One region of the Priestia sp. VA7 genome, then DNA from elsewhere that is predicted to be linked to it. Evidence: riboswitches for the same ligand, from Rfam matches in the RefSeq annotation. Region 1 holds a riboswitch; the other holds the start of a gene.
What was found. Region 1 has a riboswitch for lysine ahead of lysA (diaminopimelate decarboxylase). Riboswitches for the same ligand answer to the same signal wherever they lie in the genome.
Positions count from the first base shown of each region.

Region 1 (7,559 bases):
AGTATGGAAATGTCTATATATGAAATTTGGAATGAAGTGGATCTTTATATGAATGATAAGCTTATACAACCTGACCCTATTCTTGATGAGGTATTGAAGGCAAATCAAGAGGCTGAATTACCTGCCATCGACGTATCGCCTAGTCAAGGAAAGTTTCTGCATTTGTTAGCTTCATTAAAAGGAGCTAAACGCATTTTAGAAATTGGTACTCTTGGAGGGTACAGCACGATTTGGCTAGCTAGAGCTCTTCCCAAAGACGGACAGCTAATTACGCTCGAATTAAGCGCTCAGCATGCAGAAGTTGCAAGAGCTAATTTAAAAAGAGCGGGAGTAAGCCACTTAGTAGAAGTCATTGTCGGCCCCGGGCTTGATACATTAGCTGTATTAAAGGATAAGGGAACAGATCCGTTTGATCTTATCTTTATTGATGCTGACAAGCCGAATAACCCAAATTACTTAAAGTGGGCTCTAGAATTATCGAAAAGAGGAAGTCTGATTATTTGTGATAATGTTGTTCGTCAAGGGCATGTGGTGAACTCAGAAAGTGAAGATGAAAATGTAAAGGGAATTCGCCAATTTATGAATGCTCTGGCTCAAGAAAAACGAATCAGCGCCACGGCTATACAAACCGTTGGAAGCAAAGGCTATGATGGATTCATTGTAGGGGTTGTTGAATGATAAAACTTGTATTACACCTAAAAAGAAACGGAGACATAACTAAATCTATCCAATCAACAGCTAGAAGCAAATACATACATGAAACCTACGTTCATCATCATCCTAAAAAAATCCGAACGAGCTGGATTCTCGACCAAACTCGTTCGGATTGTCCTTCAACTAACATACTTTTGTTCCAGACTCTTTTTAAAGGGGCCCCAATTTATCTGTCATTTGTTTTTCGGTTAAAAAATTAATCAATTCTCGTACAGCGAATGAACTGTAGCGTTCTTTTAACAGAATAATTCCAAGTTCCCACATCATTTCAGGATCTGCAATAGGCACGGTAGTAATATTGGGATCTTTCACTTTGGCATAAAGCGATTCGGGTAAAATAGCAATACCTAGTTCTGCTGCTGTTAATTCAATAATTAAATCCCATTGAGAACTTTTATACGCTATAGAAGGCACAAAGCCTGATTTTAAAGCATCTTGAATTAACCGGTCGTGCAGCGTAAATTCTTCACTGAACATAATGAATTTTTCATGCTCTAATTCTTTCATCCAGACGGAAGAACGTTTTGCTAAAGGATGGTTTCTATGCGCGTATAAAAGAAATCTCTCCTTAACGAACGGGTATACGTGAAAATGCTCAGCATGACCGCTTGTAAGAGGAAGCATAACAATCCCCATATCTACAAGAGCCTCTTCCACAAGTGCTTCAATTTTTTTTGCTCCAAATTCAATAAGCTCTAGAGATACTTTAGGGTATTGTACATTAAATGCTTTTGCAATCTTCGGGAAAAACAAGGTCCCGATGAGCGGAGGGACTCCCATCTTGATTTGCCCTGTTTGCAAGTTCATTAAATCTCCCAACAAGTGAGGCATGTCTTTTAACACCGACAGAGCTTTAGTTGCCTGATGATACACGACTTCTCCTGCATCGGTTAGCTTTAATTCTCTTGTTGAACGATCAAGAAGCTCAAATCCTAGTTCATTTTCTACTTTTTTGACGGCTTTACTTAAAGCCGTTTGTGACAAATGAACTTGCAGCGCTGCCTTTGTAAAATTTTTATGATTCGCTACCTCTATAAAGTATTCTAAGTCTCTGATTTCCATGTGAAACTCCATTTCTGCAAACTGCTTATCCTTTTTCTTTACTCTTTATTTTAACCACTAAATTATTTACTGTAAATGCGCTGATTAAAAAGGGGGAGGATATATCCAATGAATAAAAACAGGGAAAGGAAATGAACTAAAGTTTCTGTCGAAATTGATTTATAAAACGAATAATCTTTTTATAGAGAAAAATAGATTTTGCTACTAGCTGATGAGGAATATAAAGACTTTTGTATGTGCGTTCGGGCAAAAATGCAAAACTTATTAAAATAACTGAAAGTCCAAAGGCTGCGGCTGTAATCTCTAGCCAAGAAAACATCATATCATTCCTCCTTTTACAAACCTATTAATAGAATATGTAAAAGTTCGAAAGGAGGTTGTGCGATAGCCCCATAACGAGCGGGGTTATGAAGTTCTCTCTAAAAATAAAATGACGTTAAAGAACGCAGGCGCTGCGCTCTTTAACGTCATTTTATTTTCGTTCTTCAGCTTGATGCTCTTGTTTGTTTTGCTCAGTAAGACGTTTTTGATGAGCTTTTGTTTCTGCGCTTACGTGATTCGCATCATTCGGTTGATTTTTCTTTGAACCTCCTGCAGCGTTACTCATTAGACGACACCTCCAGTCCGGTTATGAAACATACCTATAGAATGTGCGTATTTACAGACTTTATACACCGCTATCGATATTACTGCACACGAAAAAAGCAAAGGGAGAGTCACTAAGACTGTTCCCTTTGCTTTTTTACTAGGCGACTTTATCGGTGGTGATAATTTTGTTAATCCAGTCTTTTCCTTCTGTAAACCTTGTAACAAGCATCGCTGTTACTGTATTTCCCGTACTGTTTAAAAGCGTAGCAGGGGCGTCAATAATTGTGGAAATGACCGCAATAATGGGCAGAACTTCTGGCGAAAATCCGTAAATTGTAATGATTAACATTTCGCCAATCATACCGCCTCCAGGGATTGCTCCCATTACGGCTCCAACTAAAAAGGCTACGCCTAAAATGCTCAAAATACTCGTAGCAGACGTCATATCTTTGCCAAACAAACTGAATAAGAAAACAATCTTTAGAATACCACCGATAACAGAACCATCTTTATGCGTGTTTGCTCCTAGTGGAATCACTGTTTCAGCAATATCCAGCGGCACACCCATTTTCTTTGTTGCATCTAAATTGACTGGAATAGATGCAGCAGAAGAACACGTAGCAATAGCGGTGATAGAAGGAGCAGCTGCATTTTTCCAAAACAGCTTAATTCCTGCTTTACCGCCAGCAATCCATGCGTAGAGCGTAAAGAAACCGAAATAGTAAACGATTGCAATTAATAAATAAAGAATAAATGCTCTAGCGTACCCTTGTAAGATCTTTGGTCCAAGTTCTCCTACTACAGTAGCAAAATAGCATCCTAAACCAATTGGAGCATAGTACATCACAACTTTAACAACCTTCATCGATACTTCTTGACCCGAAGTCAGAAATTTTGCCATAGGTTGTCCTTTTTCACCGGCCATTGTGGTAGCAATACCGAAAATAACGGCAAAGACAATTAATTGTAAAATATGCTCTTTCGAAAATAACTGAACAAAATCAGGTACAGTAAATGTGCTAACAAGCTGATTTAAAAGCGTCATTTTTTCAGCTGTATTTTCACTGTCACCCATCAATTCTTTAATGGCAGAAGTATCTACATTATGTAGCGGATTGTAAAGTGATGCGCCTAAAAAGCCTAAAACGGCTGAAACAGCAGCAGTGGCGACAAACACAACGGCAATTCCTAGCATAATTTTACCAAGACGTTTCATTTCGTTCATGTTTGCAATCGCCGAAGCCACACTAAAAAAGACAAGGGGAACGATAATCATGAACATCAAATTGAGAAACAAATCACCAAAAGGCTTCACGACTGCCACATCGGGTCCAATAGCATATCCTGCTATCCCGCCAATTAAAATAGCGAGAAGCAGAATAAGCGATGATCTGTACGTTTTAAATACACTTAAAACCATAGTTAGATTTCCTCCAAACAACAATAGCTTCTTTACTACGCAAGAACAGCTATTATTTGCTCATTGCATACGTAGTAACGACTGGCTTTACATCTTTACGCACCAAATCTTCGTATGTTTCTCGCTCTACAGCAAGACGAGCTTCTCCATTTTTTACAAATACAACAGCAGGGCGCGGAATACGGTTGTAATTGCTAGCCATTGAATAGTTGTAGGCACCTGTAGAGGACACTGCTAATAAATCTCCTTGATTAACGCGCGGTAAATCAATATCCCAAATAAGCATATCTCCTGATTCACAGCATTTACCCGCAATTGATACTGTTTCATCTTTTTTATCCGTCACTCTATTAGCCAAGACAGCTTCATGTTTTGCATCGTAAAGAGCAGGACGGATATTATCGGTCATACCGCCGTCAACTCCTACGTATTTTCGTACACCTGGAATCTCCTTCGTTGATCCAATTGTATAAAGCGTTGTACCTGCTTCTCCTACGATGCTTCTTCCAGGCTCAATCCAGACTTCTGGAAGGGTATAATTCTGTTCAGTTAACGTGCGGCTTAGCTTTTCTGTCAGTGCATCTACATAATACTCAACTGGAAGAGGAGAGTCGCTTTCGGTATAACGAATACCAAAACCACCACCTACGTTTAAAACTTTTACTTCAAATTCCATTTTATCACGAATGCTGAATAAGAAATCAGTTAAAATATCAATGGCGCGAGAAAAACCATCTACTTCAAAAATTTGCGAACCAATATGACAATGAATGCCTAAAAGATCGTAGTAAGGCTTTTCTAACGCAGAACTTACCGCTTTCATGGCTTGGTCATTGGAAAGACCAAATCCAAACTTGGAATCTTCCTGTCCGGTCATAATATATTCATGTGTATGGGCTTCAATCCCTGGAGTAACACGCAGAAGAATAGATGCTTTCTGTTTGCGCTCAGCTGCTAAGGCATGCAAAACTTCAAGTTCGGTAAAGTTATCAACAACAAAACAGCCAATATTTGCATCAAGAGCCATTTCCATTTCTTCAATCGTTTTATTATTTCCGTGAAAATGAATGCGTTCAGCTGGATATCCAGCTTCAAGCGCTGTAAATAATTCGCCTCCTGAGACCACATCTAGTGACATATCAAGCTTCGTTAAAAGGCTAGCCATTTCCATACAAAGAAATGCTTTCCCTGCATAGGCGATTTGATATGAAAATCCGCTTCTTCGAAAGGCTGAATGGAAGGCCTTGCATTTCGTTTCAATTAATTCTTGATCGTAGATGTATAGAGGAGTGCCGTATTGTTTTTTCAGTTCGACCGTATCGCACTGCCCAATTTCTAAATGATTGTTGCTGTTAATTTTACTCGTTCCATGTAAGTACATAATTCGTATCCCTCCATTTAAATCATTCAACTATAACTTTGAACTTTGATGGTCAGTAGAAAAACACAAAAAAGACCCGTGAAGTGATGTTCACGCGTCTTGGTTTCATAATAATAAAGTATTATTACATTCTAGGCATCAACATCTCTTCAATAGCTCTCCACAAACCAAATGGTTTGTGACAGCTCAGCATTTATTCAATACTGAACCAGTATATGAACACAATGGATGTTTATATACTTCGGCACGAAATCCCTTTTACTTATCTTCACAGACTCCATTAGTCTCCAATAAGTGACTCTTGATTTCATGCACCTCTATTCTCAGAGAGGAAAATTATATTTAAATGTAATTCCTATTATATTTCCTTTTCCTCCGTCTAGTCAATGAAAAGTTAAGGCATAGGAATATCAAAAAAAATAAATAAGAAAGCTATGAAGCTTCCAGATAGAATCCAAGCAGCCAGTGCTGTCTTCTGATGAATGATTAAAAGTGAGAACGTGACAATATTGAAGAGAAAAGAACACAGCAGCGACCATCCATAATGATGAGTGATACTGTGATTAACATAAGCAATGAACTCAATCACAGTAAATAAAAGCCCCCACAAAAGAATCCACCACAGGCTACCGCTTACATGCAGCGGCAGCCTTCCTAAAAAAACCGGTATAACAAACGGATAAATAATTAAGGTTATTCCAAGGGAAACCATTAGGTGATCGGGTAGAAAAAGGTGATCAATACCAACAGGGTGAAATACCCATACGCGGTGATGAAACAGCAGCACTTCATAAAGCAAATTCCCCGTGACGATAGTATTCTTGATACCTTCGCCACTTGCCAAATAGTAAACCAAGGATGATGAAAACTAATACAAATGAAGATTGCATGCGCTCTTCTTAAAATAATGGTTATTTCTTTTTATTTACATATTATAGAAATTTTATTCTCTCCGCTTTTATTCAGAAACTATAATAGAAAAGCCGTAAGAAACAGCGTTAAAGACGTACTACCACTATTTATGGCCTTCTTCACCCTGCTATAATCTCCGTAAAGGAACTTTTAACACTTTTGTTTACGAGATGAAAGGAGCTATATGTTAAAGGCAGAAGGACGTAAAAATAAGCTCAAAATAGCTTCACCTAGTATGTGACTTCTTTTTTTGCTATGCTAAAGTTGCGTACATATAGCATGAGAATACTAGAAGAAAGAAAAGGGTGTTTTGGTATGAAAACATACATCGTAGTTGGAGCTGGGATACTTGGAGCTTCTACAGCATATCATTTAGCAAAAGCAGAAGCAGATGTGACATTGATAGATCGCAAAGATGCTGGTCAAGCTACTGATGCAGCAGCAGGAATTGTTTGTCCATGGCTTTCGCAGCGTCGAAATAAAGCATGGTACCGCTTAGCAAAAGGCGGCGCTAAGTACTATCAAACATTAATTCAGCAATTAGAAGAAGATGGAGAAACGGATACGGGATATAAGCGAGTTGGAGCAATTAGCTTACATACTGATGAGCAAAAGCTTAAAAAAATGGAAGAAAGAGCATACATGCGTCGGGAAGAAGCTCCTGAAATAGGCGAGATTACACGTTTATCCGCTAAAGAAACACAGGCTTTGTTTCCGGTTCTTTCGGAAGAATACAGTTCAGTTCATATTAGCGGAGCCGCTCGCGTTAACGGAAGAGCTCTTCGAAACGCACTTGTGAATGCAGCGAAGAAAAACGGTGCAAAAATAATAGAAGGAAACGCAGAACTACTTTATGAAAATAATCAAGTAACGGGCGTTTCCGTAAATGGACAAACCCTTCTAGCAAGTACAACAATCGTAACGGCAGGAGCGTGGGCAAATCAATTACTAGAGCCTCTTGGAGTAAAATTTTTAGCAAGCTTTCAAAAAGCGCAAATTGTCCACTTGCATCTTCCAGATTTAGATACCAAAGACTGGCCCGTTGTGATGCCTCCAAGCGACCAATATATTCTTTCATTTGAACAAGGTCAAATTGTCATTGGAGCAACACATGAAAACGACACGGGTTATGACTTGAGAGTAACGGCTGGGGGGCTTCATGAAATTTTTTCAAAGGCCTTATCCATTGCTCCCGGCTTAACAGAAAGCACAGTCTTAGAAACAAGGGTAGGATTTCGACCATTTACTCCAGGCTTCTTGCCAGTCATTGGAGCTCTTCCGGCTTATGAAGGAATACTAGTAGCAAATGGTCTTGGGGCTTCAGGCTTAACGTCGGGCCCTTATCTTGGTTCAGAGCTTGCTAAATTAGCACTTGAAATGGAAATGGAAATTGATCTTAGCGACTATGATGTAAGAGGAGCTATCGAGTCTTAAGCAAACAGAATGAATGAATGAAAACAAATAGAAGTTCGCAAACTATAA
Region 1 covers NZ_JBVQPN010000004.1:642,009-649,567, forward strand. Annotated here, with positions in the region: gene AC0C45_RS21105 (O-methyltransferase) at 1-678, shown strand, start outside; gene AC0C45_RS21110 (LysR family transcriptional regulator) at 865-1,776, opposite strand; gene AC0C45_RS21115 (hypothetical protein) at 1,913-2,098, opposite strand; gene AC0C45_RS21120 (hypothetical protein) at 2,249-2,383, opposite strand; gene AC0C45_RS21125 (dicarboxylate/amino acid:cation symporter) at 2,522-3,784, opposite strand; gene lysA (diaminopimelate decarboxylase) at 3,837-5,165, opposite strand; lysine riboswitch at 5,311-5,493, opposite strand; gene AC0C45_RS21135 (hypothetical protein) at 5,560-6,009, opposite strand; gene AC0C45_RS21140 (NAD(P)/FAD-dependent oxidoreductase) at 6,393-7,511, shown strand.

Region 2 (7,559 bases), on a different contig from region 1:
CACTTTTATTGTAAACAAGTTCACAAAACATTTACACAGGTAAAAGTACCCTTTTAAAAGGTATATTATGGATTTTTTATCTTTACATCTAACTCTTTTTACCATAATAAAGATCCTCTTACATTTTATTAAAAAAATGCGTGAGAGGTTTTTTAGATTTGTATATAATAGTAGTAAAGAAAGAGGGGAAACCATGAGCAATTTACAAACAGAATCACAGCAAGAACTTGAAGAGACGATGGAAACATCAGAACCTAATGTCACAGCTGAAACAGAGGGAACTCTTGATCACGTTTCATATTTCGGATACAGCCTTTTGCGTGATGTGTTAATTCCAGAGCTTCTTGGAGACGAGACGAATGCCATTTCATACTGGGCAGGAAAACACCTTGCGCGGAAATACCCGTTAAATACAATGGATGAAATCGTCGCTTTTTTTAAAGCAGCTTCCTGGGGAACACTGACACTTGCAAAAAAAGATAAATATTCACTAGAACTTGAGTTATCAGGTGATGTGGTCAGCAAAAGATTTCAGCAGGAAACTTGTTCGTTTCATCTTGAGTCAGGATTTGTGGCTGAACAGATTCAGCGTCAAAACAACTGCCTAACAGAAGCCTACTTAACACATAAAGAAAAGAACGGAAAAGTGCTGATTTCCGTGCAGTGGGACCGAAAAGATATCTTACCTACCGAAACACGCGCGGAGCGTTATAAAAAGTAGGAAATACGTATATAAAAGACGTGGAGATACCACGTCTTTTTTCTCTTCTTTATACTTGCACTGCTTGCTGCTCTTCTAATTCAAATGCTATGTGAAGCGTCTCAACAGCTTTTACCATATCAGCATGCGGTACAACTGTAGATACTTTAATTTCAGACGTGCTGACCATCTTCACTTCAATTTTCTCTCCTGCCAGCACTTCAAACATTTCCGCTGCAACGCCTGGATTAGAAATCATGCCAGAGCCAACAATTGATACTTTAGCCAGACCGCTTTCATGTTCAATACGCGTATATCCTAAAGTAGATTTATACTCTTTTAAGACGGCAAGAGCGGCGTCTACGTCTACGGTTTTAATAGAAAATGAGATAGAGAGACGATTATTAGCGGTTACGTTTTGAATAATAATGTCCACATTTAACTGTTCTTTTGCTAATGCTGTAAAAATAGTAGAAAGAGTTTGCAACTCGTTGTTTAACCCTTCAATTGTTACTCGTGAAATATTATCTTCAAACGCAATTCCTCTTACGACCAAGTTTTGTTCCATTGAAACTTCCTCCTCAACAATCGTTCCATTCTCGTTTTCTAAGCTTGAACGCACTTCTAGCGGTACCTGATAATTTTTTGCAAACTCAACAGCGCGCGGATGCAGCACCCCTGCTCCCAAATTAGCTAATTCTAACATTTCGTCATATGAAATAGAGTGAAGCTTACGAGCATCTTCTACATAGCGCGGATCTGTCGTAAACACTCCTGTTACGTCTGTATAAATATCACATTTTGCAGCTTTTAATGCTGCGGCAAGAGCTACTGCCGTCGTGTCAGAGCCGCCTCGACCTAATGTTGTAATGCTTCCATCTTCTGAACAGCCTTGGAATCCAGCTACTACTACGATTCGGCCTCTATCTAATTGGCTTTGAATACGAGTCGTGTCAATGTGCTGGATTCGTGCATTGCTGTGAACTGCTTCCGTCTGGATACCAGCTTGCCAACCTGTTAGCGAAGTTGCTTCATACCCTTTATATTGAAGGGCCATTGTTAACAGGGAAATCGTTACTTGTTCTCCAGTTGTAAGAAGCATATCCATTTCGCGTTTGCTTGGACTGTCCGTAATATCACTTGCTAATTTCACCAGTGCATCTGTAGTTTTGCCCATTGCCGATACAACAACTACTACTTGGTTACCGCGCTCTGCTTCTTGAATAACACGGTTTGCTACATTTTGGATACGTTCAACAGAACCAACAGATGTTCCACCAAATTTTTGAACGATTAATGCCATAATTTTGTTCATTCCTTTTCAATAAATTTGCATATGCAGGATGATGAGAAGCTAAATTTTTTTACTCAGACAATAAAAAAAGCAATGAGATGAGCTCTCATTGCTTAACGAACGAAAATTATAAAATATAACCGTCCACTGCCGTGAGATAGCTCTCCAAGAATCTACATCTTGACAATCCTACGTTTATTCAACGCAGAACCAGCAATCATTACTATGAGGTAATGTTCACTTCGGCAAATTTCCCTTTCCGCATCATTCATAAGAGCTCATACCCTTCCTGATACGTACTGATTAAATTTGCACCTCTATCTTCACTTCATTTGATGAAGTGTCGTATGAAATTAGTTAATAGCTTATCAAATATTTTCTATTATTTCAAGACTATTTTTGCAATGTTTCATAAATTTTTTCAGCGATGTTTTGAGGAACACCTGAATTTCGAATATCATCAACCGTTGCTTCTTTCAATTTTTTCACGGAACCAAAATACTTTAACAAAGCTTTTTTACGCTTTTCGCCCACTCCCGGAATATCGTCCAGAACAGACTGAAAAGCAGACTTAGAGCGCACTTGACGGTGGAAGGTAATCGCAAAGCGGTGAACTTCATCTTGAATTCGCTGAAGCAAATAAAATTCTTGACTATTGCGTTCAAGCGGTATGATTTGAGGAGGCTCACCAATCATCAGGTTGGAGGTTCTGTGCTTATCATCTTTGACAAGACCTGCTGTAGGCACTAAAAGTCCCAATTCATTTTCGAGAACGTCCTGTACTGCAGCTAAATGCCCTTTGCCTCCATCTACAACAATTAAATCTGGAAGCGGAAGACCCTCTTTTAACGCTCTGGAATACCGTCTGCGAACGACTTCTCTCATGGAACTGTAATCATCTGGTCCCTTTACCGTCTTAATTTTATATTTGCGATATTCTTTCTTTTCCGGTTTCCCATCAACAAAAACAATCATCGCAGAAACGGGATCTGTCCCTTGAATATTTGAATTATCAAATGCTTCGATCCGATAAGGAACGGCAATTCCAAGCTCTTCTCCTAACCGTTCAACTGCGCCAACCGTGCGCTCTTCATCTCGTTCAATTAAATAGAATTTTTCACTGAGCGCAATTTTTGCATTTTTACACGCAAGTTCTACTAATTCTTTCTTTTTGCCTCGCTTTGGATGCTGAACCTCTACTTCCACTAATTTCTCAGCCAACTCTGCATCAATCGTTGCTGGAACCATCACTTCTTTTGGCTTAATATTTTTGGCATAAAACTGACCGATAAAAGTTAAGAAATCTTCTTCTGGCTCTTTATAAAAAGGAAACATAGAAACTTCTCGCTCAATTAACTTCCCTTGGCGAATAAAGAAAACTTGAACACACATCCAGCCTTTATCATAAGAATAGCCAAACACATCTCGATTAACAAAATCATTAAACGTTACTTTTTGCTTTTCCATTGTCGCTTCGATATGAGCAATTTGATCTCGATATTCTTTAGCCCGTTCAAAGTCAAGTTCTTCTGAAGCTTTTAACATTTTTTCAGTTAACTCTGTTTTGACATGCTCATATCCACCATTTAAAAACCGCGTGATATTTTCAATAATTTGTTTGTTTTGCTCTTCTTTTACTTCTTTTATGCAAGGAGCTAGGCATTGCCCGATATGGTAATACAAACAAGGCCTGTCTGGCATGGTAGAGCACTTTCTTAATGGATAAATGCGATCAAGAAGCCGCTTTGTTTCATTTGCAGCTTGAACGTTAGGATAAGGACCGAAGTATTTCCCTTTATCTTTTTTTATTTTTCTTGTAATAACAAGTCGGGGCTGTTTTTCAGCTGTAATCTTAATAAAGGGATAACCCTTATCATCTTTAAGCATGATATTGTATTTTGGATCATGCTTTTTAATTAAATTCATTTCTAAAATAAGCGCTTCTAAATTAGAAGATGTGACGATATATTCAAAATCGACAATGTCGTTTACAAGTCGAAGCGTCTTTCCGTCATGAGATCCGGTAAAGTAGGAGCGCACTCGATTTTTTAATACTTTTGCTTTTCCTACGTAAATGACCGTTCCATATTTATCTTTCATTAAGTAACAGCCGGGCTGATCCGGTAAAATAGCCAGCTTTTCTTTTAAATAATCGTTCATATTTTTCTCCTTCCTCTTCTCTTACTCTGTCCATCTATACATTCGCTTATGAAGCGTAACCTACATTCTTTCCTGCCTTACAATACATGCACATAAGCCGGATTTATGGCGGTGTTCCTTACATCTAGTATAAAACAAACGAACGCATATTCGCTAAATAAAAGTATTCCCAAAAGAGAAAAAGTGGAGAAAAAGAAAAAACCTAGCCTGAGCTAGGTTTTGACTTACGCGTGTTTATTAATTAATTCTGTTAATGCTTCTTTTGGTTGGAAACCAACTACTTGGTCAACTTTCTCTCCATCTTTAAATAATACTAAAGTTGGGATACTCATAACACCAAATTTTCCAGCCGTTTCTTGGTTTTCATCAACGTCTACTTTCACGATTTTAACTTTATCGTTAAGTTCGCCATCGATTTCTTCAAGAACTGGAGCAATCATTTTACAAGGTCCGCACCATGGTGCCCAAAAGTCAACAAGCACTAGGCCTGATTTAATTTCATCTGTAAAGTTTTTATCTGTAGCATGTGCAATAGCCATTTTAATTCCTCCTAAATATATGCAATATCCAAATTCTACTCACAGTATATCACCTTCAAATAAGGTTTGCTAACTTTTTGCTTACATTTATACTGTTTATTCTCCGATCTAGTTTGTACAATTTGCCTAAAAATATGCGTAGAAAATTTCGCTTTCCACGTAATAAAAGAGATTGAGACCTAACTAAATCAACCGAATCTAAAAGCGAACAGATTGGATAAATAAGCTCGTACAAATCACTTGTTCCACCGCTGTTGATTTCCGTGCAAGACTTCGCTTTCCGCGGGAGTCTTCGCCTTGCCCTCCAATCACCAGCTAAAAGCAACTACGTCCATGAAAAAATCCGAACGATTAATCGTTCGGATCTTCCTTCAACAAAAATACGTTTGTCCTAGCCTCTTTTACTATTTACGCAGACTGCACTTTCAGCTTTTTAAATTCTTCCGTTAACAGAGGCACCACTTCAAATAAATCTCCAACGATTCCGTAATCAGCTACTTTAAAAATATTTGCCTCGGGATCTTTGTTAATGGCAACAATAATTTTTGAATTTGACATGCCGGCCAAATGCTGAATGGCTCCCGAGATTCCGCAGGCAATGTATAAATCTGGTGTGACTACTTTGCCCGTCTGACCGATCTGAAGAGAATAGTCGCAGTAATCTGCATCGCACGCTCCGCGAGACGCCCCAACAGCTCCATTTAACACGTCCGCTAGTTCTTGGAGAGGTCCAAAACCTTCCGTGCTTTTTACACCTCGACCACCTGCAATCACGACTTTTGCTTCGGATAAATCAACCCCTTGCGTTGCTTTCCGTACAACTTCTTTTACAACTGTACGCAGGTTTTTGATTTCAACATTTAAATCCTCTACATGGCCTGTACGTCCCTCATCTTTTGCAAGCGGTGAAATATTATTTGGACGAATCGTGACAAACGTAAAAGCATCGGTCATGATTTTCTTTTCAAATGCTTTACCAGAATAAATTGGGCGGGTGAAGACTACTTGATCCCCTCCAACTTCTACATCTGTCACATCTGAGATAAGTCCTTTGTCTAAGCGAGCTGCCAGTTTTGGCGCTAGATCTTTGCCAAGAGCCGTATGGCCAAATACGATAGCTTCAGGCTGTTCACTTTCAATGATGGCTAATAACGCCTGAGCATAACCATCCGATGTGTAAGCAGCTAAATCTTCATGCTCCGTCACAACAACTTTATTCGCTCCGTACGCAATAAGCTCTTCACTTAAAGCTTTTACGTCCTTTCCTACTAAAGCTGCAACAATTTCCCCACCGTCAGCTACAGTAGACGCTGCGGAAATCGCTTCAAACGATACGTTTCGTAATCCCCCATCACGTGCTTCTCCTAGAACTAACACTTTGCGTCCCATTGCAATACCCCCATTGTTTTGACTTTTGACTTATTAAATGACTTTTGCTTCTTTATGCAGTAAATTGACCAGTTCTGTCACTTGATCTTTTATATCTCCTTGTAGTACGCGTCCTGCGTCTTTTTTCGGAGGCAAATAAATTTCAATTGTCTTTGTTTTTGCTTCTACATCATCTTCATCTAAATCTAAATCATCCAATTCCACTTCAACCAACGGTTTCTTCTTGGCTTTCATAATCCCTGGAAGAGATGGATAGCGAGGTTCGTTAAGTCCCTGCTGAGCTGTTACTAAAAGAGGAAGCGACGTTTCGATAACCTCGGCGTCACCTTCCACATCGCGTACAACAGTCACTTTTTCACCTTCGATATCCAATTTTGTAATCGTCGTAATATAAGGGATTTCTAACTGTTCTGCTACGCGCGGCCCCACTTGGCCCGAACCTCCGTCAATCGCTACGTTTCCTGCCAAAATTAAGTCAGGAGATTGTTCTTTTAAGTACTGTGCCAGCAGCCTAGAAGTCGTGTACTGATCGCCATCTTCTATGTCATCTTCCGTATTGATTAAAACCGCTTTATCTGCTCCCATAGCCAAAGCTGTTCGGAGTTCTTTTTCTGATTCTTCCCCTCCTACACTCACGACCGTAATCTCCCCACCATGCTTTTCCTTTAGCTGAATAGCTTCTTCAACTGCATACTCATCGTAAGGATTAATAATAAATTCAGCCCCATCTTCAACAATTTGACCATTTTTTAATGAAAGTTTCTCCTCTGTATCGAATGTTCTTTTTACTAACACGTAAATATTCATTCAATTCCCCTCCTAAGCTTATTTTCCTAAAAATTTAGGCTGGCGCTTTTCAATAAAAGCAGCTACGCCTTCTTGAGCATCCCGGCTTTTGAATACGCTTCCAAAAAACTGCGCTTCTTTTTTGATACCGCTGTAATAAGCATCTGTTTTTACATGCTGAAGCAGCTGCAAGGTAGCTTTAACAGAGATTGGGCTTTTTTTGGCAATTTTTCTAGCAAGTAAAAAAGTTTCATTGATAAGCTGACTTTCTTCAAAAGCTGCATTTGCCAATCCTAACTCCACTGCCTCGCTTCCGGATATTGGATCACTTGTCAGCATCATCTCACAAGCCTTATGAACTCCTACATAACGAGGTAATCGCTGAGTTCCTCCAAATCCTGGTATAATCCCTAACTGAAGCTCAGGCAAGCCCAGCTTAGCATTTTCTGTTACCAAACGGATATGGCAGCTCATAGCAAGCTCCAACCCTCCGCCTAAAGCAGCTCCATGAATAGCTGCAATCACTGGTTTTGGGTAATTTTCAATATACTCAAAGAGCTCTTGACCGTTAACAGCAAGCTTCTCGTATTCTTTTTCCTGCTGAAGTGATGTGAATTCTTTTATATCAGCCCCGGCACAAAAGAATTTCCCTTCACCTTTAATGACGATAACCCTTGTCTCTTTGCTATCT
Region 2 covers NZ_JBVQPN010000001.1:174,995-182,553, reverse strand. Annotated here, with positions in the region: gene AC0C45_RS00975 (YslB family protein) at 194-721, shown strand; gene AC0C45_RS00970 (aspartate kinase) at 771-2,003, opposite strand; lysine riboswitch at 2,145-2,322, opposite strand; gene uvrC (excinuclease ABC subunit UvrC) at 2,388-4,154, opposite strand; gene trxA (thioredoxin) at 4,379-4,693, opposite strand; gene AC0C45_RS00955 (electron transfer flavoprotein subunit alpha/FixB family protein) at 5,102-6,082, opposite strand; gene AC0C45_RS00950 (electron transfer flavoprotein subunit beta/FixA family protein) at 6,116-6,889, opposite strand; gene AC0C45_RS00945 (enoyl-CoA hydratase) at 6,908-7,559, opposite strand, start outside.
Region 2: linked by a shared signal. The riboswitch ahead of AC0C45_RS00970 (aspartate kinase) and the one ahead of lysA (diaminopimelate decarboxylase) in region 1 are both predicted to bind lysine.